2 regions of the Paraburkholderia sp. EB58 genome follow, and region 1 is predicted to be linked to the other one. Evidence: riboswitches for the same ligand, from Rfam matches in the RefSeq annotation. Region 1 holds a riboswitch; the other holds the start of a gene.

Region 1 (15,833 bases):
GTAGCGCCCGAGGCCCTCGCGATAACCGGCGTCCCATGAATAGGAATTCGCGCTGCTGCTGACCAGAGGGCCGCCGAGAAAAGAGAATTCTTGTGCGTTCGCGGACGGCGGAAAAATAGAAAATCCTCCGATAAGAACGGGTGCCGACAAGAATGCGAAAATCGAAATAGTCTTGTGCACGAGTAATATTGGACGTTCAGTTCGGCTGGGACACAACATGTTGTCGGCGGCGTAGATCGGACGCTGGACGACGATGGGAATCCACTTGCATGGGAGTGGACGCCGTCGTTCCCACCGTGCGGCATAGCGGCGATAGTCACCGTCGATATCCGACTGCCGTTGACTTCGGATCACGTCTTCGTGATGCATCGGTGTCACGACTAGTTTATTTCACACGACGCCAGACCAGACAATAGGACTAAAGTCCAATAGAGGGACTGTTGCTTGTTGTCAGATGTCCGCATCTAGAAAGTTTGAATGCCTCATGCGGGTCGAGTACGGAAGTTCGGCATCGGACCGGGTTTCGTTTCAGGGCTGTTCGACGCCTGCCCATGTCTGCCGCACCAGCGAACTATCAGTCACTCGCGTGGCCCCGTTTTGCTCCGGAGCGGACGTCGAACGTCTAGGCGAGCAGCACCAACGCATCCGCGAGCGACAGCACCGTGGTGCGCGAATCGAATGCGGTGGAGAACAGATGTTCATGCACCACCTGATCCGGGTCGTAACAGCAATCCTTGACCGTGTACAGGCGGAAGTCCGCGTCGCTCGCATACGCGACCGACGACAGCACGACACCGGTCGACGCAATGCCGACCATAATCAGCGAATCGACACTCTGTGCGGAAAGTCGTGCCTGCAGATCGGTGCCGAAGAACACGCTGGCGCGGTGCGCGATGATGAGCGGTTCACCGGCCTGCTGGCCTAACTCAGGCGAGGTCCGGTCGTCGACGAAGAGGCCAAGTTGCTTGATTCCCTGCCCATTCTTGTTCAATGGGCTGACTTCCGGATAGCCCGGACTGAACCGGAGGTTGGCGAAATAGACGCTGACGCCTTTAGCCCGCGCCGCGTCGCACAGCTTGCGCGTATTGGCGAGTAAGGCCGGCGCAACTGCTGGAAAGAGCCCGAGAATGTCGGTCTGATAGTGCATGACGATAAGCGCGGTTTGCGCCGGCGAGATTGCCGGAATCTGCATTTCTTCCCCTCAGGTTGTCGAGAAGCGAAGAAAGGGTAGCGCAGTTCCCGTCTCGCTCAAAGCCCGAGACAGACCGCCCCTCCCGCGACGATCACACACGCGAGCCAGCGCTTGCCACTGACCGTTTCCCGCAGAAACACCCGCCCGATCAGCACTGCGAACACCACGCTGGTCTCGCGCAAAGCCGATACCGCGCCCATCGCGCCCGACTGCAGCGCCCATATCACGATGCCGTATGCCGCGATCGACACCAGGCCGCCGACGAGCGACGAGCCGACTGCCATGGGCGTCGCCCGCACCGGCGACCACAGCGCCGCGAGCCCACGCGTTGCGACGAACAGCACCGGCATCAGCCAATAGAACAGGAACATCCATGCGGTGTAGGCGAGCGCCTCGCCGCCGGATAGGCGCACGCCGATGCCGTCGATCACGGTATAGACGGCAATCGTCACGCCGGTCGTCAACGCGGCCAGCAAACCTGCACGCGACACATGACTCCCCTCCAGCGCGATTGCGATGATGCCTGCCGAGATCATCACGATCCCGAGCACGTGCAACGGGCCGATCGCCTCATGCGCGAAGAGCGCTGCGCCGAGCGTGACGAGCAGCGGCGACGAGCCGCGCGCGATCGGATATGCCTGCGCCAGATCGTTGCGACGGTACGATCGCACGAGGGTCACGTTGTAGACGATATGCACGAGCCCCGATGCGACGATGTACGGCCACGCTGGGCGCGCCGGCCACGGCGTGAACAGAATCACGAACGTGGATACCGCCGCGATGGCGATGCTCATCCACGTCATGGAGAGGAACCGGTCGTCGTTGCCGTGCAGCATCGCGTTCCAGCTCGCGTGAAGCAGGGCGGCAAGGAGGACGAAACCGCCGGTATAACTGAGCATGCGGGTCCCAAAGAAAGGCCATAGTAAGAAGGATATCTATCTTGTGGCCAACTCACAAACCAGATAAATTGGCCAATCGCGTTAGATAAACTCTTGTGAATGAAGCGGATATTGCCTCCACTCAATGCGTTGCGTGCCTTCGAAGCCGCAGGCCGGCTCGGCAGCTTCAAGGAAGCCGCGGCGGAACTGCATGTGACTCACGGTGCGGTGAGCCAGCACGTGCGGCTGCTCGAGGAGTGGCTGGGCGCATCGTTATTCGAACGGCACAACCGGCGCGTGGTGCTGACTCCGGCGGCGCTGGTCTACCTCGCGGAAATCGGTCCGTTGTTTGAGCAGCTCTCGCAGGCAACCGCCCGCTATGGTTTCCCCGAAACGGTTTCACGGACTCTGTCCGTGAACGCGCCTGCGACATTTACATTGCGCTGGCTGGTGCCGAGACTGGCGCAATTCCGCGCGGAGCATCCCGAGGTGGACGTCAAGGTGGAGACGTCGAACGAGTCGGTGGAAAGTCTTCAGGAGACCTATGACATCGTCATCCGGGGCGGTCCGGACACATTCTATGGCTACTCGATGCGGCCTTTTCTGTCCGAGGAAAGGCTCCCGGTTTGTAGTCCTGTGCTTTTGCAGCGATTGCCGCTTCGAATGCCAGACGATATGCGGCAGCATACGTTGCTGCACACGTCGAGCCTGCCGCGACTCTGGCCAGACTGGCTGATGCGGGCAGAGATTCCTGCACTCAGGCCGGCTGCGTCATTGACCTTCGACCACTTCTTTTTGACCTTGCAGGCTGCCATCGACGGAATTGGCATTGCCATGGGGCCGACTGCGCTGGTATCCGACGATCTCGCAGCTGGCCGGCTGGTCGCGCCGTTCGCCGGTCCTCGTCTGCCGTCGCGGAGCTATTGCACTTACGTTCCGGATGGGAAGTCCGCTGACGAGCTAGTCGTGCTGTTCCGCTCATGGCTCGAGCGCGAGGGGATGCGTTTGCCCGACAGTAACAAGGCGCGCTAAAACATCGGATGTGCTTCGGGGTAGAGCGCCGTTCGCAGGGCGAGTCCGCCGAGTACCACAAAGATGATGGCAGCAAGGATATGCACGGCCTTGGTCGGCAAGCGATCCGCGAACTTGTGTCCAAGATAGATGACCGGCACGTTCGCCAGCATCATGCCCAATGTCGTGCCTGCGACGACGCCGACGAATTCATGAAATCGCGCGGCGAGAGCGATGGTCACGATTTGCGTCTTGTCGCCCATCTCGGCGAGGAAGAAGGTCACAGCCGTCGTGCCGAAGACACCGAGCGTATTTTTCGTGACCGCCGAATCGGCTTCGTCGAGCTTGTCCGGAACGAGGATCCACACGGCCATTACCGCAAACGATGCGACGACAGCCCAATTCAGGATGTTCGGACTGAGTACGCTCGCGAGCCACGCACCGAGCGCGCCGGATGCCGCATGGTTGATCAGCGTCGCGGCAAGCACGCCGAGGACGATGGGAATGGGCTTGCGATAGCGCGCAGCCAGCACCAAGGAAAGGAGTTGCGTTTTATCGCCGATTTCGGCGAGCCCGACGACACTGGTCGAAACGAGAAAGGATTGCATGGGATTGTTGTACCCGGGCCGCGCTGTCGGAACGCGATGACGCGCATTCCGGCGACCCGGTTAGGTCGGAATGCGTGTCATCGGTCTTGCCAGGCATTTCGCTGCGTACGCCATGGAGAATCTTTCGACTCGCCAAGTATGTTGACGTGCGCCCTCGGACATCGCGTTCGAGGCGGCTACTCCCCAATGAGCAGGCGCGATTCTATCGCGCCGCCCATTACAAATGCAACCTTCCAATTTGAAAGCTGATCGCAGGTCGACGGCCGCAGCGAGCGATTGCCACCATCAATGACCCGCCAGCCCCCGTAGATTCACAAGCCATCACAGCAGCACCCCGTCTGCAAAAAAATCCTGTCTGACTGGAATAAACGCGCTGCCCCCTTCGTTTGCTCACCTGTTAATGAGAATCACTTTTATTAGCATTAACGCATCGAGACCACGGAATTGCGACGGGCAGGTCAGTCACAGCGACTGTCGCCTCCTGTGGAAACAGTCAGCAATCTGTCATGAGAAGACGAAAAGGGGATTCACGATGAGCGAAAAGGGGAGCCGAGAGACGATGTGCCTGACCGATGTATGCAGATACATCGGCGGCACGATGTTCTCTTTGGCGGTAATGGCATCAACGGAGCCAGCGCTGGCGCAACAGGACGCGCAACAGGCGACGCCTCCGCAAACCGGCACGCCGGGCATCACCCTGCCGGCGGTCAAGGTGGAAGGCAAAGCGCCCATTGACTACGGTCCGTACGGCGGCAACGACAACATCGACGATCCGAAGCAGGTCGCCAACGCCAGCAAGACCGGGACGAAGCTGCAGGACCTTCCGTCGAACGTGCAGGTCATCCCGCGCGCCCTGCTGTCCGAACAGGGGGCGACGATGTTGCGGGAGAGCGTCAGCAACGCGAGCGGGATCAATGTGGGCGGTCAGGACAGCAAGGGGTATTACGATCACTTCCTGATTCGCGGCCTGAATGCGCAGATCTATGAGGACGGTTTCTCCGACGGCGATCTGCTCGGCGGCATCTCGCACTCGCTCAATGGCGTCGAAAGGATCGAAATTCTCGAGGGACCCGGTTCCGCGCTGTTCGGTAGCGGACCTCCGGGTGGGACCATCAACCTCGTTCACTACACGCCGTCGCCGGAGTTTCACTTCGGAGGAAGCCTGCAGGCGGGCTCTTACGGCACCGTCTCGAACAGTGACTACATCACGGGTCCCACGGGCATCGCTGGCCTGAACTACCGGGTGGACGCCACGTTCTCGCGCTCCGACGGTTTTCGTGATCTGTACAGCCGCGATGACGAAATTCGGCCCGCATTCCAATGGCAACTGGGCAACCATACGATCGATTTCGCGCTCGATCTGCGCCAGACGCACGAAACGCCGGATTCTTATGGCCTGATCTATTTCCACGGATCGCCCATCACCGACGTTTCGATCAACTCGAAGTACTCGACGCCGTTTGCGTTCGCGAATGAAAACTACGTTCGCCCGACGATCTCGGACGCCTGGAAGATCAATGACTTCCTGACGATCAATAATCGCTTCTCCTATCTGCACCGCACGCTAGGCGTGCTGGGTAACGGCGACAGCACGAATACGAAGATCGTCGGCGACGAAGTTGTCGGGCGGCAGCTTCGCCAGCAGGATGACAATGACAACAGCTTCGACTATCAACTCGAGCCGGTCTGGAGATTTGCTACTGGAAGCGTGGGACATACGCTGCTCACGGGCTTCGAATTCCAGCATCAGACCATTGATACGACCCGCAGCACGGCCGATCTCCCGAACATCCCCGACGCTTTCGCACCGGTGCCGCCGGAGACGTCTCTCGCGGGCCTGACGTTCCTGTGCGATGCCAAGCATTCTTGCGACGATGACGATCTGACCGCAAACTACTACAGCCTTTACGCCACCGATCAGATCGATGTGACCGACAAGCTGAAGATTCGCGCGGGTGTTCGGCAGGATTGGTGGGATACCTCGCTCACACCGCTGATCTCGGTGCCTGGCGCTTTCAATTCCAACGGCCAGCCTCTGCTTGCGGGCATCAAGCAGACGCAGAACAACGCGCCGGTCAGCTGGAACTTCGGTGCGCTGTACAAGGTTCTGCCGTGGATGTCGCCTTATTTCGGCGTATCGAAGAGTTATCTGGCCAACTTCAATTCTGAAAACGCGCAGGCTGGCATCGGTGCACCGGAATCGGCGCTGCAGTACGAAGCGGGTATCAAGTTCTCATTTCTCGATGACCGGATTGTGCTGAATACGGCCGTTTTTGACGTATCGCGCGAGAACGTCGCTGCGGCTGTTACGCTCAACGGCGTGGAGTCGGTCGTGTTCGACAGTCAGAGGACCAAAGGTGGAGAAGCATCGATCGACGCCGCGATCACGGACCATCTGCACGTCCTTGCCAACCTAACCGCGCAGCACGCGGTAATCACGGATAACCCGCAAGGCATCACGTCAGTGGGCAACCATCCTCAAGGCGCGCCGGCCTATATGGCCAATCTCTGGACAACTTATGATTTCTCAATCGCGGGGATGCCAGGATTCCACATTGGAGCGGGAGTGAATTACGTGGGCAAGAGCTATAGCGACATTACCAACGTCAATTCAATCCCGTCGTATGTGATTGCCAATGCTGCGTTCGGTTACGAGGCGCGGAAGTGGGGCATCGACGTCAACGTCCACAACATCGGCGACCGGCGCTATTTCGTGGCGGCTAATGCCGCCGGGGCATACGTGGCTCAACCGCTGAGTGCGTTTGTGAATCTGCACGGTGACTTCTGACAATCGAACAGGCGGTTGACTGAATAGCGCCATTCCACCTGCCGGGTCAGGATCGCGGCGGTGTGGAGTGGCACCAACCATGATCAATTCACCGATAAACGTGGCCACGACACGGTGAAAACGGTCTGGATTCAGCCGGCGCCATCCTGCGGAAAGATTTCCACGATCCAGTCAACGAACACCTTGACCGCGGTCGCCACGTTTCGGCCGTTTGGATACACGATGGAAATGGGCACTGGCGAACATCGTGCGTGGGCCAGAACTTCTTTCAGGCGGCCGCTCTTGAGGTAAGGCGAGGCCACAAGCTCCGATAACTGGACAAGCCCTAGTCCTTCCAGGGCGCATTGCAGATAGGCTTCAGTTTCGTTGACGGCAAAGCGGCTTTGCATTGTCATCGTGAGCGTTTCACACTCCACGGTGAAACGCCAATCAAGCGGCCTGCCTGTCGAGTTGGACAGGTAATTGATTGCGCGATGAGCGCTCAGTGCCGTGACGGTTTCAGGCTCTCCATGTTCTTTCAGATACCGTGGCGACGCGCAGGTAATCCAGTTTAGTTGTCCCAGGCGACGTGCGGTCAAAGTCGAATCGGTCAGTTCGCCGGTGCGGATGACGCAGTCTATTGCGTCGTAAATCAGGTCGGCCGGCCGGTCGCTCAGGCCGAGTACGAGTTCGATCTCCGGAAAACGTTGCTCGAATTCCCGCAGTGCGGGGAGCACGATCGCCCGCCCGAGCACGCCTGGCATATCGACCCGCACACGCCCGCGGGGGGACGTTGCGTCCGCCGCGAGGCCGCTTTCCGCTTGTGCGATGTCTGCGAGGATGGCGCGGCAGGACACATGGTAGCGTTCGCCCGCGTCGGTCAGGCTGAGCGTTCGGGTGCTTCGCCGAAGCAGCACGGTACCCAGATGCCGCTCCAGGTTTTTGATCGTTGTCGTGACGCTTGAGCGTGGCATTGACAGCGTCTCCGCGGCCTTGCTGAAGCTGCGTGCCTCAACGACTCGCACGAAGATTGCCATCGCTTGAAGTTTGTCCATTGGCCAGGGCAGGTATCGCGGTGTGCCGGCAGGTTTCTGCTGGCGGTTTGCAAGGAATCTCCATCTTACTGCCAGTGCCGTTGCAAGTGCCGAGGCCGCACGCCAGTGCCGATTCATTCGATCGCAACCCGGACGCTATTGCGAAGCATCAGATTCGACCTGGACGTGTTCTGAATTCCACCACAGCGAACAATCCGGCACGCCTCCAACACTACACTCCGGAACATCGCGTTGACACTGATCGGTGGCACATCGCAGCCGGAGTGCCAACGAGCGTTGAGGGTGCCATCGCACGCTTGACACATTCAATCTATCCTTTCGGAAGGGTACGCAAATGCTGCATAACAAAACTATTCTTGTCCTTGGCGCCGGCGAGCTTGGCATGGCCATGCTACGCAGTCTTGTCCGTCGTGCCGCTGGAGTCTCCGATCTTACAATTGCGGTGCTCTTGCGTCCGTCGACTATCGATTCGGCCGATCCGCGCAAACAGAAGGACATTGACGAGTTGCGGGGGCTGGGCGTTGAGATCATTCCCGGCGACCTGTCCGGACAGTCGGTCACTGATCTCGCGACGGTCTTCGCTCGTTTCGACACGCTAATTTCCTGCACAGGTTTCGTGGGTGGCAGCGGCGTGCAGCGCAAGATTGCGCGCGCCGCATTGGACGCTGGCGTCAAACGGTATTTTCCGTGGCAATTCGGCGTCGACTATGACGTGATTGGCCGGGGCAGCGCGCAGGATCTGTTCGATGAGCAACTCGATGTCCGCGATCTTCTACGCTCGCAGGATCAGACAGAGTGGGTCATCGTCTCGACAGGCATGTTCACCAGTTTCCTGTTTGAAGCGTCGTTCGGCGTGGTGGATCTGGCTCGGAACACGGTCAATGCGCTGGGAAGCTGGGACAACGCCGTCACCGTGACAACGGCGGAGGACATTGGCGCGCTCACCGCGGAGATCGTGTTCGCTGAGCCACGTTTTGTGAATCAGGTCGTACATGTTGCTGGCGACACGATTACGTATCGGCAATTGGCGGATACGATCGACTCGATGCTGGATCGCATTGTCCATCGCGTGGAGTGGAGCGTTCCGAAACTGGAGCGCGAGCTGGCCGAAGAGCCCGGCGATCCGATCAGAAAATACCGGGCTGTGTTTGCAGCAGGGAAAGGGGTAGCGTGGGATAAAAGCCGGACTTTCAACGCGCAACGTGGCATTGGGGTCCGCGGGCTGGAGGACTGGATGCGTCAGAACCTGTTGACCGATGCGGACGCTTCGCTGCAGCGCGCGTAGGCGGCAGAATTCTGTCCTAACGAAGTTCCGTTACGTCGTGAGCGAATTCAAGCTGTAACTGCTCGCAGCGGCGGCGTTGCGCCACCACCGCTCTCCGCGGTGAGGCGCCGCCAGATCCAGCCGCTCGCCCATCCGCGGCGTCGCAAGGGGAATGCCGCGCGCCGTGGTGAGTCCCATGACGCGCTCGAACGGTTCCTGCCAGCGATGCATCGCCAGATCGAAGGTGCCGTTGTGCACCGGCATAAGCCAGCGGCCGCGCAGATCGACGTGCGCCTGCACGGTTTCTTCCGGCTGCATGTGGACGTACGGCCATTGCGCGTCGTAGGCGCCGGTTTCGAGGAACGTCACGTCGAACGGGCCCAACCGCTCGCCGATTTCCTTGAAGCCGTCGAAGTAGCCTGTGTCGCCGCTGAAGAAAACCCGCACGTCGTTATCGACGATAACCCACGAGGCCCACAAGGTACTGTTGCCATCGAACAGACTGCGGCCGGAGAAATGCTGGGCCGGCGTCGCCGTGAACGCCAGGCCGTCGACCTCAGTACCTTGCCACCAGTCGAACTGGCGCACCTTCGACGCGTCGATACCCCATTCGATAAGCCGGTCGCCGACACCCAGCGGCGTCAGAAACACGCCCGTTTTGGCGGCGAGCGCAAGCACTGTCTCGTGATCCAGATGGTCATAGTGGTCGTGCGACAGAATCACGCCGCGCAGCGGCGGCAGGTCGGCGAGGGCAATGGGTGGCGCATGAAAGCGTTTGGGACCGAAACGCCGGAACGGCGACGCACGTTCGGCGAAAACCGGATCGGTGAGCCAGAACTGACCACGTAGCTTGAGCAGCATGGTCGAATGTCCAAGGCGAAACAGGCTGCGGTCAGGCGCCGCATCGAGTTGGGCACGCGTCAGCGTATCGACCGGCAGGGGGCTCGCCGGCGCCGTGCCGTCCGGCTTTTTGAAGAGCACAGTCCACGCGATGCTCAAAGTCTTGCCGAATCCTTCGACGGGACGCGGTTTGACATTACGAAAGCGCTCGCTGTCATGCTGGGCCGACGAGCCAAACGATTCGCGCCCGCGTTGAGCCACTGTCAGGCCCAGCACTTGACGGATGGATTCGGTGAACGAGGTCATGTATGGCGTTCCAATACACAAAGTAGACTGTTCAGTGTAGTTTATCCTGAAAAAAAGTAAACTGCATGGTGTAAAATTTTAACTATGGATGCCATCGATACCCGTCTTCGTCTAACCGACCGCAAGCGCGCCGCCATCATCAACGCGGCCATCGAAGAATTTCTCGCGGCCGGCTTCGACGCCACCAGCATGGATCGCGTCGCCGCCCGCGCGAGCGTCTCCAAGCGGACGGTCTACAACCATTTTCCAAGCAAGGAGGCGCTGTTCGCGGCGATTCTGCGGCAGTTGTGGGACTCGAGTGACGCGGGCGAGGCCACCGCTTATTCCTCGTCCCAGCCGTTGCGCGGGCAGTTGCTCGAACTGTTGTTGAAAAAGCTGAGTCTTTTGAATAACGAGGCTTTCTTGTCACTCGCTCGCGTGGCGATCGCGGCGGGCATTCATTCGCCGGAACGTGCTCGCGACATGGTGGCGCGCATGGGCGAGCGCGAAGAAGACCTGACCGTGTGGATCCGTGCTGCCGCTGCCGATGGCCGCCTCAAGACAGCGGACCCGGTGTTTGCGTCGCTGCAGTTGCAAGGCCTCGTGAAAGGCTTCGCTTTCTGGCCGCAGGTGACCATGGGACAGCCGCCCCTCAGCAAGGCTGAACAAAAGCAGATCGCTGAATCTGCCGCTGATATGTTTCTGGCGCGCTACGCCTGACTGACGCCGTCACAACACGCCAAGAACGGACTTCGGTTCAAGAAACGCTTCCAGACCGTAGGTGCCGTACTCGCGGCCGATCCCCGATTGCTTGAAGCCGCCGAACGGTGCGGCCGGTTCGTGCGCAAGCGTGTTGATGAGCACCCGGCCGGCTTCGAGCCGCGACGCGACTTCGCGCGCACGCTTCACATCCGCTGAAAACACATAGGCCTGCAAACCATAGTGAGTGTTGTTGGCGATGGAGATCGCTTCTTCAATATCGCGGTACGTGAGAATCGACAGCACCGGTCCGAAGATTTCTTCACGGGCAATCGTCATGTCGTTCGTTACGTCACTGAAGACTGTCGGGCGTACGAACCATCCTGCGTCGACCCCGTCCGGCCGCCCTGGACCGCCCGCGATCAGCCGTGCGCCTTCGTCCGTGCCGATGCGGATATAGCGTTGCACGCGTTCCCACTGCTTCTGACTGACCATCGGGCCAACGGTGGTCTGCGGATCGCGTGGATCGCCTGCTTGCGTATGCGCCACTTCTTCCAGCACGCGCGCTTCGAACTCTGCCAACCGGTGTTGCGGGACGAGAATGCGCGTGCCTGCGATACAGGCCTGGCCGCTGTTCATGAAGCCGGCCTGAATCGCAAGCGGTACCACCTCGTCGAAGTTCGCATCGTCGAGCACGACGACCGGCGACTTGCCGCCCAGTTCGAGCGTGACGCGCTTTAAAGTCTCGGCGCCAGCGCGCAGAATCGTCTTGCCCACGGCCGTGGAGCCCGTGAATGAGAGCTTCGCGACATCAGGATGCGTGCTGATCTGCGCACCCACTGTCTCTCCCCGTCCTGTGACGATGTTGAACACGCCCGCTGGCAAGCCGGCTTCATGCAGTGCTTCGGTGACGATGCGGGTCTGGATGGCGCTCATCTCGCTCGGCTTGATGACAGCGGTGCAACCCGCGGCCAACGCGCCAGCCAGCTTCCCGCAGATAAAGCCCGCATTGCTATTCCACGGGGTAATCAATCCGGCGACGCCGAGAGGTTGCATGACCACCTCGGCGGTGCCCGCGCGGCGCGTGAATGCGTAGTCCTCCAACACTTTTGCCGCTTCGAGTAACACGCTGCTCGCGTGCTGAGCCATCCATCGGCCACGCGACACCGGCGCGCCATATTCTTCGGTGATGGCTTGGTATAGCTCGTCTTCTTTCGCCAGGACGGCCTCGTGCATCCGCTTCAGCATATTGATTCGCTCGCGCTTGCCAGTGCGAGAAAACGCTGGAAAGGCGCGCTTCGCGGCAGCAATTGCGTCGCGGGCGTCTTGCGCATCGGCGAGGCGCACGTGGCCAATCACCTGCTCGGTTGCGGGATTGAAGAGGTCGAAGAGTTCGTCACCGTGCGGCGTGACGAAGGCGCCGTCAATATAAATCTTGTCGATCATCTGCATGACTGCTTCCCTGAAAAGGTTCTGAAACACACACGATAGATCGGTACGATTGCGTTGACTAGCCGTACAATCAGGCATGAAACGTTGAGCGATTTAGGATAATGAACACTTCGGGCCTAGGCGAACTGGAAGCGGTATTGGCCGTTGCGCGTCATCGCAGCTTTCGTGCGGCTGCGACTGAACTGGGCGTTTCGACGTCTGCACTCAGTCATGCGGTGGCCGCGCTGGAGTCGCGTATTGGCGTGCGCCTCTTCAATCGCACGACGCGTAGCGTGTCGTTGTCGGAGGCGGGCACGCAGTTCGTCGACAGCGTGGCGCCTGCGCTTTCGACCATCCGCGGCGCAATCGAACGAGCGGGCAGCTTTCGCGACACGGTGTCGGGCACGCTGCGCATCAATACGTCGGCAGGCGCAGCCACGCAGGCGATGCCGCTCTTTATCGCGTTCCTGCAGCGGTATCCGGATGTCAAACTCGATATCGTCACCGAGGGGCGTTTGATTGACATCGTCGTCGAGGGATTCGATGCGGGTATCCGTCTTGCCGAAACGGTGCCGCGCGACATGATCGCGGTACCGTTCGCCGAAAAGCTGCGTTTCGCCGTCGTGGCCAGCCCCGCATACTTCGCGCAGCACAAGCCGCCACGCACGCCGGTCGATTTGCAGGCGCACCGCTGCATCCGCGTGCGGATGCCGAGTGGCTCGATCTATCAGTGGGAGTTCGAGCGGCACGGCGAAGCCATGCGTATTGACGCAAAAGGGGCGCTGACGCTGGACGAGCCGGGTCTGATGATGCAAGCCGTGCGCGCGGGGCTTGGCGTTGGTTATCTGAGCGAGTGGAATGTCGCCGCCGATCTGCGGGCCGGCACGCTGGTGCGGGTACTCGAAGACTGGACCCCGCCGCTCGACGGCCTCTGTCTATACTATCCCGGCCGCGACCACGTGCCGGCCGCATTGCGCGCGCTGATCGAGACGATTCGTGAATATGCAGACGCGCAGCGGGCGCGTCCGTCTTCAAAGGGCAGGGCGCGTGGCGCGCGGCGTTCATAAAACATCGCGCTCCTTAGCACCCGCCCGCGCCAACCTCGCTCACGCTTCTTCGTCGCTTTCAGACAAAAACTGCGCGACATGCGTGACGAAACGCTCTGGATACTGATAAAGCGAGCCGTGGTTCGCATCCGGGTAGATGATCAATTGCGCGTTTGGAATGTTCTGCTGCAGGATCCACGAGTTGATCGAATAGATGATCACGTCGTTGTCGCCGTTGACCACGAGCGTCGGCTGAGTCAGCGCATGCAGATAGTCATACGGGTTTTCGCGCGGTGCGCCCCATTTTGCGAGCGCGGCGAGTTGCGCCGGCGCGACCTTCTCGTTGGCTTCCGGATCGCGGTTCTCGTTGCGCAAACGGAAGCGCTGCAGGAACTTGCGGCCCGCGGCCTGGCTCGCCTCCGACGGCGAGAAATGCACGCGAAGCCACAGGTGATCCGGCTCTGCGTAGCTCGCGCCAAAGATCTCCTGAGCTTCGGGCGTGAGCGACTCCATACTGTCGCCGCTGCGCGGACCAGTGCCGACCAGGATCAGGCGGCGGACGAGTTTCGGTTCCGCTAGCGCCAGGGTCTGTGCAATCAGACCGCCCATGGAAAAGCCCAATACGTCGACCTGCGTGAGACCGAGTGCCCTGATGAACGCCGCAGCGTTGGCGGCCATTTCTTCGATCGATTCGGGCACCTCGCCGGAGGTGCTGGAGATGCCGGCGTTGTTGAACAGGATGACCTCGCGGCCCTGTGCAATACCGTCGGTGACAGCCGGATCCCAATGATCCATCGTGCCGGTGAAGTGAATGTTGAACACAAGCGGCACGCCCCGTGTCTTGCCGAAGCGCCGGTATGCAAAGCGAATGCCGTTGGCTTCCACATATTGGGTCGGAGCGGTTTGATGGCTATGGCTGGTCACGGCTGTTTCTCCGGAGTGGGTTAATCTGGAATCAATCTAACGTCAAAGTTATTTGACATATCTGTCATGTATGGAGCGCGCTGGGTGCGGGTTGGTAATGCGTCGCTGCCTGATGCGTAATCTAGACGGTGCTTGCGCGAAGCGAAAAGACTTTGTGGGTCAAGGTGCATGCCTGGCGGGCATGGCCTTCCTGGCGAGAGCCGGTGGAGTCTTCAGCACGCCAAATTAACCTGATGATTGGCGTTTACGTAATAATTGCGATAGATGTCTGCATCGATCCATTAACCCCAAAATGCGTAGGTCATGGCTTTCAGCGAACCAAGGTCTCCGTTTTTCAAATGGGTCGTCTCTTCCGCTCAACACCTGAGCGTGGAAAATCGGCAAATATTACTTGCCAATCTATTCACGCGAACCGCGTCCATCGTGTTTGCGTCGATCTGCGAAATCAGTGTCTGCGCGACTGCGTTCTACCTCTATCCTGACCGTCACCTTTATGCCTTTTGGGGCAGCGTAGTCGTCGCGCTGCTAATCGCGCGTCTGAGCTTGATTTATGTGTGTTCCAGACAGAGCGCGCGGGGCCTGCCTACGCCCACGTCGGCGTTTCTGTTCGCCAGCATGCTGTGGAGCGCGGTGTTCGGCTTCGGCAGTCTGCTATGCAATATCAGCGGCGACCACACACTTTTTCTGCTCGGCAACGTCTGCGCTGTGGGGGTGATTGGCGGGCTGGCAGGGCGCAATGCCGGCACGCCCCGCCTCGTGCTGATTCAGATCACCCTCATTCTTGGACTATTAGGGTTGGGGGCGGCGCTGTCCCCTGGCTCGGGCAAGCTCGTCCTGTTGTTCCAGGCACCGTTCTGTGCGGCTGGCTTTTTTACGGTCGCCCTGCGCAGCAATCGCGACACCGTTGCGCTGCTGATGGCGCGCGAAAGCAGCCATCGCCTCGCGCGTCACGACAGCCTCACTGGCTTGCCCAATCGCGCACGCATCAGCGAACTGCTGCTGGAGCGCACCGAGGCCGGTTATGTGAAACCGGAACAATCGTTCGCGGTGTTACTGATCGATCTCGACGGTTTCAAGGCCATCAATGACAGCCTGGGTCATGCGGCCGGCGATGAGATCCTTCAGGAAGCGGCGGTGCGCTTGCGTGAAATACTGCCGGCGGGCGGCCTGGTCGGACGTCTCGCTGGCGATGAGTTCGTGGCCATCTCCGATGGTGCTGCGCATTCCAACGACGTCCATGCGTTGGCAGGCCGTATCGTCAAGACCCTGGCGCGCCCGTTCGTGCTGACCGAAGCACGCGTGCATATTGGTGCGAGCGTTGGCGTTGCGCTCTATCCGCAGCACGGCAAGACCGGACCGCAATTGCTGATCTGCGCGGATCGCGCGCTGTACGCGGTCAAGCGCAACGGCAAGAGTGCGTTTGCTGTATTCGATGCGGACAAGCATGCTTCCGACGAGAGTTTGAGTCTTCTGCGCAGCGATCTGGAAGGCGCCATGCAGTCTTTCAGCGGTTTGCGGATGGAGTACCAGCCGATCTTCGATCTGAGCGACGGCACCATCTCGGCCCGCGAGGCCTTGCTTCGCTGGACGCATCCGACCCGCGGCGAACTGTCTCCGATTTCCTTCATTCCGACCGCCGAGCGCACCGGTCTGGTACTCGCGTTGGGAGAGTGGGCGTTGCTGCAATCCTGCACGGAAGCCGCGGCATGGCGCGAACCGGTTGCTGTCGCAGTCAACGTGTCGCCCGTGCAATTGCGCGAGGAATCTTTTGCCGCGACGGTTGCGTCGATTCTTCGGAAAACGAACTTATCGCCGGAGCGCCTGAACATCGAG
Region 2 (15,833 bases), on a different contig from region 1:
CCAATCCGCTCCTCGGCGCGTGCGTTGTCAACGCTGATAGGGCCAGCTCCTGTCACGCGTAGCAGCAGGAAACCACCGGCAATGCCGACGTTTTTCCAGAAATGCACCGCCATATCGTGATGCATGGCGGGATCTGCTACGTTCCAGAAATCGTGTCCAAACATAGCCGTTGCCACCGTGTAGACCGCCATGACCAGCGCAAGCGGCTGAGTCTTGAAACCGACGATCACGAACAGACCGCCTATCAAATCGATAGCGGTCGAAAGTGGTGCAGCGATCGACACGAACGGTACGCCCGCTGAGTGCAGATATGCAGCGAAGTCACCATACCCAGCTATTTTCATCGCCCCCCCCCATAGGAATAGGGTCGCCAAGGCAATGCGTGCTAAGAGGATTAATCCAGAATCGATGGAGCGCGTCATGAGAGCGAAATCAGTGAACGAGAAAAACCAGGGTCACGCCGGTCGTCAAGGTGCCGGTTCGGTGCAATCGATTGCAAAATATACGCTTAGAACGCAGACTTAAAACTAAGGGTTTACCACGCACTTAATTTTTTCTTGTAAGCCGAAATACACCATTTCGATCGGCGCGGATAATACGTAATCGACAGCTGTTTTGCTCGGTTCGTGGTCCCCCTTGGCACCGATGCGGTAGGGCTCTGAACCGGCGTAGCTGAATTGCGTCAATGCGCTGCAATCGATTGCATATCTTTTGGCGGATGGGGCCCCAGACTTACAGCTTGGTGCACGCGTCGCGGACCATCTTTGTCGTAAAGGCTATACTGAGCGCACCGTAGGCACCAGATCGCGCTACGACGACTTCAAGGCACTGGCGTGCGGTTCGGCTATGGTCGTTTCGACGGACTAATCGATCCGTGGGTCAGGAAAAGGGATATATGCGATGGCCAATCAGGTAATTTTCAGCGGCGCGCCGTCGCAGGCCTGCAACCTTCCAGCGCTACTGAAGGGGAGCGCGGTCATGGCAATGATTTGCGCTATACATGCCTGCGCGTCGAACTCTTTCCCGCTTCAGTGGCATGTGTTGCTCGCACAAGCGGGTGCGGTCTTGATCGGTGTCGGTTTGCCGTTCGTCAAGACCGCGTTCACCCGAATTGTCGTCGATACCGCACGGATTACCTGGACGCAAGGCATTCTGCATCGCCGCGTATCAATTCTCGAGATTTCCCAGATTCAGTGCATCACGTCGATCCACCCCTGGTGGCAGCGGCTATTCGGCACCGGCTCGATCATTCTGATGACTAACGATCTAGCTCATCCCGTGAGGCGTTTGCCGGGCATCAGAGACGTTGACGAGCTCCGCAAAAGGCTTGCCGAGGCAGTAATTATATGTCAAGAACGGACTATTCCCGCAAACACCTATGATCCGAACACCCTTGGTTACTCCAAGGCACACGGTGTTTGAACAGGCACCATTCGTTCGCAAATGACAGGGCTTGCTCGCTGTCCAATACTAGCCGAGGCTATTCGGGGCAACCCGCGACACTTTTACGTCGCGTTGTCAGACCGTTCCACCTCCAGCGCAAGCTTGTGATCCTCTAGCACGCTGCGTCGCGGTCTCGAGCATCTTCACGAGCGCGTTGCGATCGACCTTACCGTTCACGTTCAATGGTACTTCGTCGATCGGCACGATGCGCGCAGGCACCGCATACGGCGCAAGATATCGCTTGCAGTCAGCGAGTATCTGCCTTTCTTCGACTTGCGCGCGGTGCGTGAATGCGACCAGCCCCTCAGGCGAACCGGTTGCGCTGCGCGGCCAGATCACCACCCACGCTGACTGCGCCTGCCCGCACCGGATCAGCACCTCCTCTATCTCCTGCAACTCAATGCGATTGCCGAGCAGCTTGATCTGGTTGTCGATCCGGCCGCGAAACAGCAGCCCGTCGGCGGTCGACCGGCACACGAGGTCGCCGCTTCGATACCAGCGCGCTGCGGTGCACCCGGCGTAGCGCTTGAGGAAGAAACGCTTCTGGTCTGCCGGGTTGTCACTCAGGTAGCCGCTCGCCAGTTGGCTGCCGCCGATGATGAGTTCGCCGTCGCGCCCTGGTTCGACCGGCTTGAGATCCTCATCGACCACCAGCATCTCTTGTCCGTCCCAACTGCCGCCGAGCGGCACCACGGCGTGCATCGTCGTATTCAGGAACTCCGGTGTGACCTCGAAGCGCAGGCACGAGACCGTCGCCTCCGTCGGTCCGTAGATGTTTGTCAGGGAGGTGTTCGGTGCCGCGCGCAGCCAGGCGCGGGCGAGATCCGTGCGCAGCGCTTCCCCCCCGAAAGCGGACACGCGCAAGCTTGGAAAGGCGTCCTTCTTTAGCTTGCGAAACTGCTGCATCAAGCCACCGATGGACGGGACACTCGCCCAGTGAGTGATTTGCCTGTTCTTGATGAAATCCACCAGATAGAGCACGTCGACGGTTTCCGGCACGCATAGGCAGCCCGTATTGCCCCAGCAGACGAACATGTCGTTGACCGACGGATCGAAGGACAGCTCGAAGTTCTGGCTGTACCGCGCATTGGCGATCGGCGGATCGAAGGCCAGTTGGCTCGCGATGTAGTCCACCGCGCTGGCGTGGCTGATGCAGACGCCCTTCGGCACGCCGGTCGTGCCCGACGTGAACAGGATATAGGCGAAGTCCTCCCTCGAACCGGCGACGCGGACGTACCCCGCGAGTGGCTCGACTTGTGCACTCAGGTCGACTTGGGCCACGTCCTCGTCGAGGTAGATGACGTCCATCGGGTCGTCGAGCATCTGCAACAGCCCGCCAACCCATTTGCGGCAACGTGTGTCCACGAGGATCGTGTGACTTCCCGAGCGCTTGACGATCATCGCATTGCGCTCGGAGGCAAACCTGGCGTTGAGCGGTACGTAAGGCGAGCCCGAGGCGAGGATCCCGAGCAGGCCTGCATAGCCTTGCGCGCTGCGGCTCGCGAAGAGCATCACGGGCGCAGCTGCCCTCTCCTTGTCTGGGCTCGCGAGCAGACGTGCGGCCACGCGGTGCGCCTGTGCGGCCAGTTGTGCATAGGTATAAGTTGTGTCGTCGACATGCAGTGCGGGCGCGTCAGGATGAACAGCAGCGGTATCAAAGAAAAACTGATGGAGCATCGTTTTCATGGCATCTCGTCCGAGGTGGTGGCGTGGAACGCCCGCATCGCATACCTGCTCGGTCCTTTTAGACACCGGCAAAACGGCGCGTTGTAGCCTCCAAACGAGTCCTCGGGGTGAAATATTCCGCCGTGGTCATGCCGTTTGTTCGCTGGCACACACGCGGTCAAAAAAATAAGAGATCGACGGAATATCTAGCCACTGTTTACGTTGCTTGATTTTTGTGGCGGCGCGCCAGGCTCGCAGCTTCGCTCAGTCCGCAGCCTTCGGCGTTAGCGGTTCGAGCCCGGTGCCCTCAATCGCGGGGGCCGCGTCCGGCGACGACAGAAAACGGATCAGTGCCTGTGCGCCCGCTGGATTTTTCGCATTGGCGACGATGCCCCCGGAAAACACCGTGTACCTTTGTACCTCCGCGGGCAAGCTGCCGATCACCGTCACGCCGTCCACCGGCAACAGTTCGACTATCTGCTGAAATCCGAGCTCCGCTTCGCCGTTCGCGATGACACTGGCGACCCGCTCAGCCGGGATCATGTGGCTCTTGCTCTCCACCCGCCCCTCGATACCGAGACGCCGGAACAGTTCGCTGCGGATATAGACTCCATTCGCGTCGTCCGGATAGACGATCGACTTCGCGGCTAGCAGCGTGCGCCGCAATGCGTCGATCGAGCTGATATCCGGCTGCGGTGCCCCCTCGCGAACCGCCATGCCGATTGCCGAGCGTGCGAAATCCACCTTGCTGCCAGACACGACCTTGCCAGCGTTGATCTGATCGTCGAGTGCATAGCCGACCACGATCAGCACGTCGGCCCACTCGCCGCGCGCGAGTCGCACAGGGATCGCATTCGCGGCTGTGCCCACCGCTGGCCCCCAGACGGTGGCCAGCGTATCGCCGGTCGCCTCCTCGAATTGCGGGCCCAGGTAGCGATAGGCTGACGCAAACCCTCCCGAAATCATCACCTTGACTTCATCTGCCGATGCCGCGCCGCTGCCCAGGAATGCGCTCGCGACGCAGAATACGAGTGTGTAAATCCTTAGCTTTAGAACAGTCACGGCCCCGCCCATGTCGATCGGATGATGCAGCCCGGACATGCATCGAGTCCGGACGCCATTCATGATGCTAACCGGCAGCGCGGCAGCGCGTGCAGCACCCCTGCCGCGTCAATTCTAATTGCCTCCATTGGCGTAATGATGCTGGCCGCATACTGAATTCATTAGACCTTTCGGCGCAGCAATTCGGGGACGCTGATAATCCATCCTGGCAAACGGCGTTGACCGCTACCGTACAGACCTTTTCTGTCGCAGGTGAGAATGTAGCGTTACACCATGCCCGCACCGGCGTCGCCGTACCGCAATGCTGGAATAAGAATGGTTGGTCGAACGTTTAGCTTTCGCAGTATTGATTGATCGTCGTGTCCAGCGTCACGACTTTCGACGGTGCCGTCGGTATGATTGGATAGGCCTCGCCGGGCCGGCCGACCAGTGGCCTTGAATTGATGCCGACATCTTCGAGGGCAATATAGACATAGCCCGTAAACCCTCGTGTCGCGAGTCCTCGTGAGGTAATCGTCGCTACGCTGGCCGAAGTAACCGGGGCAGTCTTGTCGACACTCAGTACGATGCCCACTGAATGCGCATTGACCAGCCTGACGCTTTTCACCTTTCCCACGTCGACGCCATGCAAATCCCACCTTCATATGGTTATTGTTCTTCATCGCGCACGCCTCACATGGTTGTCCTGACCTGCTTCGGTTTGCCCGATGATCGGAAATGCGCAGGCCACCAGGCATCATGGGTCAAACCGCCGCTGGCTTACCGGCTTCTGAACGACTGCCCGAGCAAGCTGCATACCTCGATCGCCATGGATCTCAATTGTGGCTCAGAGACGTAGCCAGTCAGTGCGCATCCCATCCCCTGGCTACCCCAGTAGAACGTGATGCGATTGCCGTCACGAAACAGCCAGAACGCCGTCGCGTCCTTTTGAACCGCTGCAATGTAAATCGTGAGCCGGGCGCCGCTCGCGTTCTGATACATGAATTGCGCGGCCGGGCCGGACTCGCCGGGCAGCAGGCGACCACCGATCAGCGAATAGCCATATTCCCGAAGAGAAGGTATCGACAACGGCCGATCGAGGCGACGTGAGAGCCAATTCGCCAGTTGATCCCGCTGTTCGGCTGCGACCTCCACGGGGTGGCGTTGCTCGGGTGCGTACACCGCGAAAGCGATGTCAGCGCGCTCCGCGAACACAGGTCGATCGACGGCCGAATTCGCCGGCACCCAACCGGGCGACGAGCCGATCGCCACGCCTATAGCCATACAGGAGGCTGCCAGGCCTGCGTGCCGCCACCGGGACGTGCGGCGGCGCACAACGATACAACGCGTATCGTCTCGGGGGTCTCCGAACAGTGCTGTCAGTGCAGCCCTTTGCGCGCAGTAATTGGCCACGCGCTCGGCCGCTCCGGCGTCGGTCGTCACGCGGAAGAGCATAGCCGTGCGCCCCGTGGCGGACAGCTCATTGTCGGTAAACGCCGATAGTGGCCGCCAATCTGGGCCGCCCGAGCCTCGCCGCCTTCGCTCACTATCGTATTTCATGGCGTTTGAGACTACTCCGAGTGATGCTTCGCGATGAGAAACATCCAGTGTCAACGCCATTGCTAAACGTACGGCAGGGTCGCTATATTCCAATCAGGCGAAGTTAAAGTTTGCCTGACGGAGGTGGAGACATTTCCGGCACAAAACCGCACTGGCTATCCGAACATATTCAGGTGTTCGGCAAGGATAGTGCAGCCAATACCAGTGAGCACTACACCGCCCGCCATCTCTGCGCGCCTTCCAACGACATGGCCGATAACGCGGCCGAGCAGCACGCCGATGGTCACCATCGTCGCAGTGGCGAGCCCGATTGCTGCTGCGGTGGAATAGATGTTCACGTCAACAAAGGCAAGCCCAGCGCCGACCGCCATCGCGTCAATACTGGTAGCAAGACCGGTCACTGCCAGCAACCAGAAGGAATGGGCGGCTGCCTTCGTTTCGTCAGCTTCCTTGACGGAAAAACTGTTGAAGACCATGCGTGCGCCGAGTATGACCAGCAGCGTGAACGCGATCCAGTGATCCCATGCAGAGACGTATTGCGCCGCCGCCTTTCCAAGGAACCATCCGATCAACGGGGTTAGCGCCTCGATCACACCGAAGATGAGTCCGGTCCTGACAGCTTCGCGCCAGTGAGGGCGACGGAGGGTGGCGCCTTTGCCGATTGCGGCCGCAAAGGCGTCAGTAGACATGGCGAAAGCGAGGAAGAGCGTTGCGACAGGATTCATTAGAGGATGAGCTCGAGGTCGGGCAGAAATCCACGACACACCGCCGCGCCCGACCGGTCGCGTGGTGTGTCGATGGTCTTGCCAACCAAACGGCTACCTGCACCACGGTCTGAGCGACCGAGAATGTTGACGCAGGCGCTTCTGGGTAGAAGCCGGCTACTCCCCAAAGACAGGAGCGAGCATATCACACTCGAAAGGTTAATGTAATAAATTAGCTGGCGCGTCAAACCGTGTTCAGACGGAGCCGATATCCAACGGTTCCTACATCTTTACTTCACCAGTTGTCCTAACTCACTCCATGCGCGCGACGTATGTGAACTGGTTTTGGTGTCAGCCGCGCTGCGACATAAGGGCCGAGACCTTCGTTTGGCCAGTACCTGACTGCCGACGAAGCGCCTCGCCAAGTGCCTCCGCGCGCAGCCCATCTACCTAATCGGAAAGCGGATCAGGGTGTTTGCTGCTTTGGTGCAACAATCCAAGCATACGCTCCCGGCTCATCACACTTTCGGCCTCGACGATCTCGATCAGCGGTCGACCGGACTCGACGGCTTTTGCGACGAGTGCCGCCGTATGTTCGTAGCCGATTTCTCCCTTTAACGCGGGCGCGATCGCGGTCGATCTGAGCAGGTTGCGCTCGCTCACCTCCGGGTCGGCAATCATCGGTCGCACACAGTGTTCATCGAACATCGATACGCTTCGCCGGGCTGCACCCAGAGCTTTGAACAGGCACACGGCGATAAGCGGCATATAGTTGTTCGTCTCCAGCTGCCCGCTGGCAGCAGCAAGCACGACACTCTGATCCGCGCCGGCTACGAAGTACGCAATCTGCGTAAGGCCCATTGCGTGGACCGGATTCACCTTACCCGGCATCATTGAGGAACCCGCCTGCTGGGGTGCCAGCCGGACTTCTCCGATACCGCCGCTCGGGCCAGAACTGAGCAGTACCAGATCGTTCGCCACCTTGGCGAGCGCGAGCATGGTAGTTTTCACGGTGGACGATAATGCGGCGAATTCGTCCATGTTCTGGACCGCGTCGAACAGATCCTGAGCAGGCGTGAGCGGCTGTCCCACCAGTTCAGCCAGCGCCGTGGTCACGGCCTGCCGATAGCCGCGGTACGTTCCGAGTCCCGTGCCGACCGCCGTGGCGCCAAGCGCGATCGTACTCAACGCCGGAATGTGCGCATTGAGCCCCACTGTCATTCGTTGAGCGAGAGAGGCATAGCCGCCCACCGCCTGGCCGAGGCGCATCGGCAACGCATCCTGTAGACAGGTCCGGCCGATGCGCAAGATGCCGTCGAACTGGCGTGCCTTGTCTCGCAGCGAAGCCGCCAATTGACCGACAGCGGCGCTCAACAGTCTGAGTTCCTCGAGCAGCGCCAGCTTGGCTGCGGTAAGCAGCACGTCGCTGGTGGACTGTGCGTAGTTGACGTGATCGAGCGGATGCAGGAGCGCGTATTCGCCAGGTTGATGCCCCATCAGTTGCAGTGCACGATTGGTCAGGACTTCGTTGATGTTCATGTTGATCGACGTGCCGCACGAGCCTTCGAGCGGGTCGACGATCAGCGCGGCGGCGTGCTGTCCATCCGCGAGTTCGACACACGCCGCTACGATGGCGTCGCGCTGCGCGTCGCTCAATTTGCCGTGCTGCGCGTTGACTCGCGCGATCACCATTTTCGTGCGGGCAAGCCATTTGACGAATGCGGGGTAATGCGCCAGCGTTTCGCCGCTATAGGGAAAGTTGGCCTGTCCGCGTAGTGAATGAACGCCGTATAGCGCATCCATCGGGAGTTTGCATTCGCCGAGCGCGTCGACTTCAATGCGTTGATGTGTCATTGTCTTGCGGTTCCTGGAAATTGCTGCGTCAGCTCTCGAGCGATGTGTGACGTGTCTCCGGCGCCCAGATCGCGCATGTCACGCCCCCTACCGCCAGCACGACCACGCAAAGATAGACAGCGGCCTGGCCCCCGTAGATCGCGACGATGCTCGGAAACAGAAAGGTCGTCACCGCGGATCCGATCCGACTTGCGGCAACGGCGAAACCCAGCGCAGTGGCGCGAAGCTCGGTCGTGAACAACTCCTGGGGGTAGAGAAAGCAGAGGTTGTTGGTGCCGCTCAGCACGAGTGCGAATACCGCGAACAGCGCCACCACGGCCGTGCCCGGCAGGTGTGAGCCGAATGACAGACACGCAAGCACGATCGCGGACAGAAAGAAACCCCATAGCAGGAACGCACGCCGGCTGATCCGGTCCACGACGAGCGCGCCCGCAACCGTGCCGACTAGGAGGAAGACGTTATAGATCAAGCCCGCGAGAAACTTGTCCTGGATGTGTAGCGAGGCGAACACCATCGGCGAGAACGTACCGAGCGAAAAGTACGGAATCACGAGACACATGTAGAAGAAGCAGGCAATGAAGAGCCGCATGCGCCATTGGCTCGAGAACACTTTTGTGATTGCCGAGCCGGAGGACGAGCCCGCCTGGGCAGTCTGCGCGGTCTCTGCGGGACGGTTCAAAACGATGTTCGGACCAATGTTGTCGCGGATGATTGCTAGCGCTTCGGTGGTTCGACCCTTGCGTTGCAGCCAAAGCGGCGATTCCGGTATGCGGACGCGAAACAGAAACACAACCGCTGCAGGCACCGCGCTCGAAAGCAGCATCACGCGCCAGATATCGGGACCATGGTCTTTGAGCAGATAGCCGACCACATAGGCGCACGCGTATCCCAGCGCCCACGCGATGGCGAGCCAACTGAGCAGTCGTCCGCGCAGGCGCAGCGGCGAATACTCGACCACCAGTGCCTTGCTGACCACATAGTCGAACCCTAGCGTTATACCGAGCAGCAGGCGCAGGATCAGAAGCTGCGTCGGGCTGGTGACCCAGAACTGCGCGACCGAGATGACAGCGAAAAGCGCCATGTCGTAGTTGAACAGCGCACGGCGGCCGAAACGGTCGACGAACGAGCCCGCGAACAGGCTTCCTGCGAACAGGCCCGCCAGTGACGCCGCACCGAGGACGCCGAGCCACACCGCATTCAGATGCAGCTGTGGCGTAGCGATAGCAAGCGCAATACCGATGATGCCAAGCACGAATCCGTCGCTGAATTGGCCGCCCGTGCCGGCGAACGTCACGCGCAGGTGAAATGGCGTCAATGGCGCGTTCTCGAACGCTACGGTCGTTGGCGTCGCGTCGGCCGCACTCTCGAAGCGCGTCCTCGTCGATATATTCATGGTTGTCGGTCTCCTTTCAAATCGCTTGTGTAAAATAATCTTCGCAATTCTAGGTTCGCGCGGACGGCACGGCGCGCTCTAGCCGCCGAATAAGGAATTCTTATGCTCACGTTTCGAAACACCATTTTCTTGCGGTCGTCGTGCGTGTCTGGGACGGGCGCCACTGCGGCGACATGCAAGTGAGCAGGCAGCACGACCGTCCGGTCGATCTCTATCAGCTTGACGTGTTCCTTACTGTTGCATCGATGGGCAGCATGTCAGCAGCGGCCGGGGCACTGGGCATCAGTCAGTCGGCCGTTTCGCAGACCACCGCGCAACTTGAGCAGTCGCTCGGACTCGTGCTGATCGACCGCGCGCGGCGGCCTCTCTCGTTGACGCCCGCAGGGCTCTATATCAGCCAGAACGCGGAGCCGCTCATCGCGCTTGCCAGGCAGATGAAGGCGCAGGCGACGGATGTGTCGAAGAACGAGGGATCGTATCTGCGCATCGGCATGATCGATTCGGTGGCCAACACCATCGGGCCTTCGCTCATCAGACAGTTGGTGGCCCGCACGCGCGGATTGTCGGTGCAGATTGGCATGGCCACCGTGCAGGAAGAAGCGCTACTCGGACGTGAGCTCGATCTGATGATTTCCACCAATTCTTTCGTCGACCATCCCGCGTTCGAGCATCAGCTTCTCTATGAGGAAAGCTTTGTCGCCATAGTCGGTCGCGATGCGCGCCACGAGGCCACGCCGCCAACGCTGCAGGCACTCGCAGCGGCGGTTCCGTTCATTCGCTTTAGCCGGACTTCCACGCTTGGGATCCGGATAGAAAGAATCCTACGGTCCAACGGCATCGACGCACCGAGGAAGCTCGAGGTCGACCACGCGGATACCATGACCCTGCTGGTGGCGCAGGGTTTGGGGTGGGCCATTACAACGCCGACTTGCCTGCTCCAGACCGGTACACGGTTCGTCGACGCAATCGATATCATTCCTGTCGAAAGAGGCAATTCCACTCGCTCAATCTTCCTCGTAGGACGGCGCGGGGAGTTTCTCACGCTGTCCAGGGACATCGCCATCGCCGTGCGGCAATCGCTACACGAGTTGCTCGATTCACATTCCTGGTTGCGGCCTTATGTGCCTTCGAGCGGGACCGAAGCTGACGAGTAGCGGTTTCCGTTTATGCATTGCGGGCTTTCACGTAGCTCGGAAGGTAAAAGATTCCAGATCAATTTCGCGTTATAGGTCAACATGCCCGGTGTTCAAATCGGGCGGTGGCGGATCGCTCAACGATCAACGATGCCCTTCGGTGCAAAAAACGTCGTCACCGTCGAACAACGGGAGCGATTGCGGAATAAATCGCGGTGCGCACGTGTTGTTTGGTCATCTAGCGTCGCGATGTCTTTCCCACCCACCTTGACACGGAAATTCCTGATGCAGAACAGCCCTTCCAACCCCTCCGCCTACCTTGGACAACTGCTTAAAAAACCTGGTGGAGTGAAAATTGGAGTCGGCGTGACATCGCCTTCTCCAGAACTTGTGCAAATGTTGGCCAACTCGGGATTCGACTACATCCTGATCGACATGGAGCATGGCCCGATCTCAATCGAGACGGCCTACAGAATGATCACGGCGATGATCGGTACGCCTGCGCAGCCGTGGATTCGTGTCTCACACAATGACCCGGCCCAGTTCAAACTCGCCCTGGACGCCGGCGCCAAAAACATTGTCGTACCGATGATCACAAGCCGTGAAGAAGCGCAGAGGGCAGTGTCATACGCAAAGTATCCGCCTCAAGGCGTCCGCGGCTGGGGGCCGTTTCGCACACAATACCAGTGGCAAACCAACATGCTCGACTATGCGAAGCGAGCCAACGCTGAGACCGGCGTGATTGCGCTGATTGAACATCCCGACGCGGTTCGCGACATAGATGCCATTTTGGATGTCGACGGGCTTGCCGGCGCGATCCCCGCACCGTTCGACTTATCGGTCAACATGGGCTTCAACGATGGTCCCAACCACGATAAGGTCCGACACGCCATCGAGTTCGTGATAAGCAGGATAAAAGCAAAAGGCATGGAAGTCACTTCGTTTGCAGTGACCCCCGCACAGGCTGTAGAAGCGATGCGGTTGGGTGTGAACAACCTGTTTCTAGGCTTTGATCCAATGTATATCCAGGCTTCGCTGCAATTATTTCTGTCGACGGTAAGCGACCTGAACATTGCCCGCTGACTGAGAGACTGCCCTTCTGTCGCCGGCCATCTCGTGGGTCCGGCGGTGACCCAGGCGATCGATCGGGGAACGTCCCCTGATCGGTCGCTTCCTTTTTTTAATGACGGCATCCCGGCAAATACGTCGCGAGCGGCGCCCACAGCTTCGCGATCGCTCGCGTAATTTGCGACCACCACTGTCCCTCACACGCAAGAGCCCTGGCCAAGACCGCGCCAATACGCTTTAATGCGCCAGAATTAATGGCAACCATTTTGAAAGTTCGTTTCATTTGTAATTCTTCCGTTTTACGGAATCTAATAAGTAATCCGACACAACCTCCGAATTAAAATTGCGCCCCGGGAATTTTCTCGACGCGGCCGCTGTTTACCTAGGAAATTCGAAATGCATGGTCGGCTACTCGAATCGCAAACGATGCAGATAGGGTCGAGGCAAACAGAGCATGAAGTGAAAACATCGCGACAGCCTCGTCGCAGTCTGCCTAACCGATAGATTCAGTCATTCATTTCATAACGATATGCCTCTACTTTCTAAGATTCCTGGATTCTTCGCCAGAAGCACCGATGTGGATATGACGGCTACTCGGGCCGGTCGATCAAGCCTGACCGCATCGATCGTTTGGGCATTTGTCGAACTACCGTTCGAATTGTCTTCTTCACAGACCTCAACCTCGACCGCCTTGATTCTGATGGAGACGCTCCTATCGGCATGGGTCGCCTTGCTAACGCTCCAGGGCGTGGCGTGGGCAAGGTTGGTATTTCTCTTCCTCTGCGGCACAACCATCATGGTCATAGTGTCTGGCCTCGCAACGGAGACCAGGTTCTACCCAGTCTGGTCCACGCTATCGTTGATCGAATTGATCACGAAGATTGGCTCGTTCGTACTGGTTGGTCGCAGCGGATCCAGATCAACGTGATCTAGCCCTTTACCCCGTTCCGTGTAAAGGGACCGCAACGCAGCCCTCCTAGATTGGCGTTTGTTAGATCCGTGCAGTAGACGTGTCGACCCGCGGCAATCCCAATCCACCCAATGTGCGATCGATCATCGTGTTCACCATCACTGCTGTTCGCTCGCTGCCTGGACCCCTGTCCGGCAGGAGCCTGGATCATTGCAAGCGTATCCCGCTTCTTTCGACCGTAGCGGAGGTATCAGACGATCAACATCATGCAGAAGGCCTCATATGGACAGATTGGTCCTACCGCATTGCATCGCCGTCAATTGACGGTAGCCAACAGACGGGCGAGAAATCATGCAGATGACCGCCGCAGACGACTTACCTCAGTTGCTGCCACGTTTGCGACCGAAGCTCTGGGCATTCGCACTGCGCTTGTGCAGCGATCGCCATGACGCCGAGGACCTGCTGCAACGCACCTGCCTGCGAGCCCTGGAGCGCCCGCACCAGCTTCGCCCGAATACTACGCCATTGAGTTGGATGTTTTCCATCATGCACACTACCTGGATCAATGAGTTGCGAGCTCGCAAGATCCGTGGTCGATGCCGCGTCGAATGGAATGACGTGATTCTCGATACGGTCGCAGACCCACTCACACCCACGCCCGAACAAAATATGATGACTGGGCAGATCATCGAAGCAGTCGAGCGGCTACCCGAAGCGCAACGGATTGTCATGATTCTGATCGTCTTCGAGGGTCTGAGCTACAGCGATGCTGCAGAGGAGCTAGGTGTCCCCATCGGGACTGTCATGAGTCGGCTATCGCGCGCACGTCAAACCTTGGCGAGCGCTTGTATTCACTTGCGAAGCCTTCGAACGGTGGTCGGGAAATGAGCCTTCGGGAACAACAGATCAATGCCGGGAGGGTATGAGCATGCGCTCTATTCATCAACCGCTGCGGCAAGCAATTCTTCGCCAGTCCTATTATTTGGAAAGTCTCGACTGGTGTCACCAACCTCGTCGGGGTCGCTGCTGGCACCATTTGAGGGCGGATAAATCAGAGCGATCCATTCGGGCACAAGGTAACCGTGTGGGACTACATGGTGAAAGTCAATACCGACCCAGATCACAACCAGGTTCACCAGGGCAAAGCTCTCGAGGCAAATGAAAACTACGAATGGATTGAACATGGTGAGTTACCACAGCGGTGGAAGACGGCAAGAGCATCTGCTGCCGTCGGGTTAGGAGTGTGTCTACACCACAGAACAACTGCGTCCTCTCATCTATTCCAATGAAGCGCCGCGCGGTCGTGACTTTGTACCGGTACGTCGACCACCACGTCACACAAAATAATTGTCCCCACACACTGGAATAAAAGAGACCGGCCAGTGTTTTCGAACAGGAAACAGGGTAGTCATAGATCATGAACGTAGCGACGTTGCTTGCAACCTCTTACCAGTCAGGAGCGAATGAACATGTCTAGCAGTGAATACGCTTTGAGTCACCACTCGGATGGCGAAATCAAGCGCTTAATATTTGAGTCTGAGATGCTTCGACCGATCACGGGTCGGATGTTGTCCGCAGTGAACGTCCGTCCGGGCATGCGTGTACTGGACATAGGTTGCGGCGTTGGCGGTATGAGTCGGCTGGCCGCGGATCTGGTGGGAGAGAACGGATTCGTGCTCGGGATAGATCGAAAAGAAAACGCCATCGAAGTAGCTTCCTTCCTTGCTGGCGTAAGCAAGCTGTCCAACGTCGAATTTCGTTGTTGCCCGCTGGAGGACTTTGAGGATGACGAAGGTTTCGATATGGTGGTGGGGCGATGTGTGTTTCTTTTTCAAAATGATGCGGTATCGTTTTTGAGGCGCGCAGCTCAATTTGTCCGTCCAGGCGGTTACATAGCTTTTCATGAATTTGACAACCGCCGGCAACACCTCTCCGAACCCAAAGTGGATTTATGGGACTCGGTCGTGCGAGAGATCCTTTCCCGATTCAGGGAGGAGTGTCCGCAATATGACATCGCTCGAAGGTTTGTGCCTACATTTTCCCTGGCAGGCCTGCCCGTTCCACAACTACGCTACGAAGTTCCGGTTAGCGGCGGATCGGCGCCGTTGCTTTGCACGTGGGCATCCGAAATGTTGCGTAGCCTGTCATCTGATCCCCGAAGAACGCGGTTAGAAGGAGGCGTGATAGTCGATCTGGACTCTCTCAACGTCGAACTCCAACGTGCGATATCCGACGAACGTGCACAGGTCGAGTTTCTCGGCCAGGCGTGTGCCTGGACTCAGCTATAAGAAGTCTCCGGCATGGAATAAAGCCACGGCCATGAGCGTTCTGCTTACATTGCCCGACGAATCCAAACCCGTGGAATTCGGATCTTTATGAAATCGCAAGCGCCTAACAGTTCAAAAGCCTTGTCATCGGGACGCAGTACCGGTACATCGATCGCAGCATCGTTAGCGGTACTGCTGTTCGCCGTGATCACGTTTCGGCATGTTGCCGAGTGGCTTCGGTTCCTCACCGGTTGGCAGATCCCCTCAATCGGAAATGTTGGCTATACCCTGACATTCAGCGGATTCGCAGTGCTACATGGCTGCGCGTCGCTGGGCAAACGCCGCACGCTTGTGTTCTTTGCGCTTTCGGCTGTCGTTTCATGGATACTCGAGGAAATCGGCGTTTCGACAGGCTGGATATACGGCCATTATCACTACAGCAACTTGCTGGGACCCAAACTTGGGCTAGTCCCAGCGATCATCCCTCTTGCATGGTTCATGATGATCTATTCGTCGTGGGCTGTCGCCTCGACCTTGCTGGGGTCATCTACTCGAGACGCTTCTGAAGGCGTCCTGAGCCGCTCGCTCGTCGCGTCCATGGTGATGACTTCGTGGGACACCGTGATGGATCCGGGGATGAGTCGCGCAGGAAACTGGGTGTGGGAAGCAGGTGGAGCCTATTTCGGTGTCCCCTTTCATAACTACGCGGGTTGGCTTGCTACGACATTCGTCGTGTACTCGCTCTTCGGCATTGCCTCCCGATACATTCGCCCCGAGCGGGTAAGCATTGGAGAT

Evidence for each region. Region 1 has a riboswitch for manganese ahead of P3T40_RS17910 (TMEM165/GDT1 family protein). Riboswitches for the same ligand answer to the same signal wherever they lie in the genome.
Region 2: another riboswitch for manganese. It lies ahead of mntP (manganese efflux pump MntP); the one in region 1 lies ahead of P3T40_RS17910 (TMEM165/GDT1 family protein).

What each region holds. Positions count from the first base shown of each region.
Region 1 is NZ_JBNDMQ010000011.1:48,630-64,462, forward strand. It holds gene P3T40_RS17890 (hypothetical protein) at 1-219, opposite strand, end outside; gene P3T40_RS17895 (isochorismatase family cysteine hydrolase) at 623-1,192, opposite strand; gene P3T40_RS17900 (EamA family transporter) at 1,249-2,091, opposite strand; gene gcvA (transcriptional regulator GcvA) at 2,191-3,102, shown strand; gene P3T40_RS17910 (TMEM165/GDT1 family protein) at 3,099-3,689, opposite strand; yybP-ykoY riboswitch at 3,704-3,886, opposite strand; gene P3T40_RS17915 (TonB-dependent receptor) at 4,222-6,477, shown strand; gene P3T40_RS17920 (LysR family transcriptional regulator) at 6,609-7,511, opposite strand; gene P3T40_RS17925 (aromatic alcohol reductase) at 7,846-8,796, shown strand; gene P3T40_RS17930 (MBL fold metallo-hydrolase) at 8,827-9,921, opposite strand; gene P3T40_RS17935 (TetR/AcrR family transcriptional regulator) at 10,006-10,620, shown strand; gene P3T40_RS17940 (aldehyde dehydrogenase family protein) at 10,630-12,051, opposite strand; gene P3T40_RS17945 (LysR substrate-binding domain-containing protein) at 12,153-13,097, shown strand; gene P3T40_RS17950 (alpha/beta fold hydrolase) at 13,137-14,000, opposite strand; gene P3T40_RS17955 (putative bifunctional diguanylate cyclase/phosphodiesterase) at 14,304-15,833, shown strand, end outside.
Region 2 is NZ_JBNDMQ010000001.1:192,670-208,502, forward strand. It holds gene P3T40_RS00865 (DoxX family protein) at 1-422, opposite strand, end outside; gene P3T40_RS00870 (PH domain-containing protein) at 901-1,422, shown strand; gene P3T40_RS00875 (AMP-binding protein) at 1,519-3,129, opposite strand; gene P3T40_RS00880 (substrate-binding domain-containing protein) at 3,373-4,209, opposite strand; gene P3T40_RS00885 (hypothetical protein) at 4,502-4,786, opposite strand; gene P3T40_RS00890 (anti-sigma factor family protein) at 4,930-5,433, opposite strand; gene mntP (manganese efflux pump MntP) at 5,865-6,434, opposite strand; yybP-ykoY riboswitch at 6,445-6,611, opposite strand; gene P3T40_RS00900 (lyase family protein) at 6,864-8,267, opposite strand; gene P3T40_RS00905 (MFS transporter) at 8,296-9,660, opposite strand; gene P3T40_RS00910 (LysR family transcriptional regulator) at 9,840-10,814, shown strand; gene P3T40_RS00915 (HpcH/HpaI aldolase family protein) at 11,079-11,876, shown strand; gene P3T40_RS00920 (RNA polymerase sigma factor) at 13,129-13,659, shown strand; gene P3T40_RS00925 (hypothetical protein) at 13,707-13,955, opposite strand; gene P3T40_RS00930 (class I SAM-dependent methyltransferase) at 14,241-15,059, shown strand; gene P3T40_RS00935 (carotenoid biosynthesis protein) at 15,147-15,833, shown strand, end outside.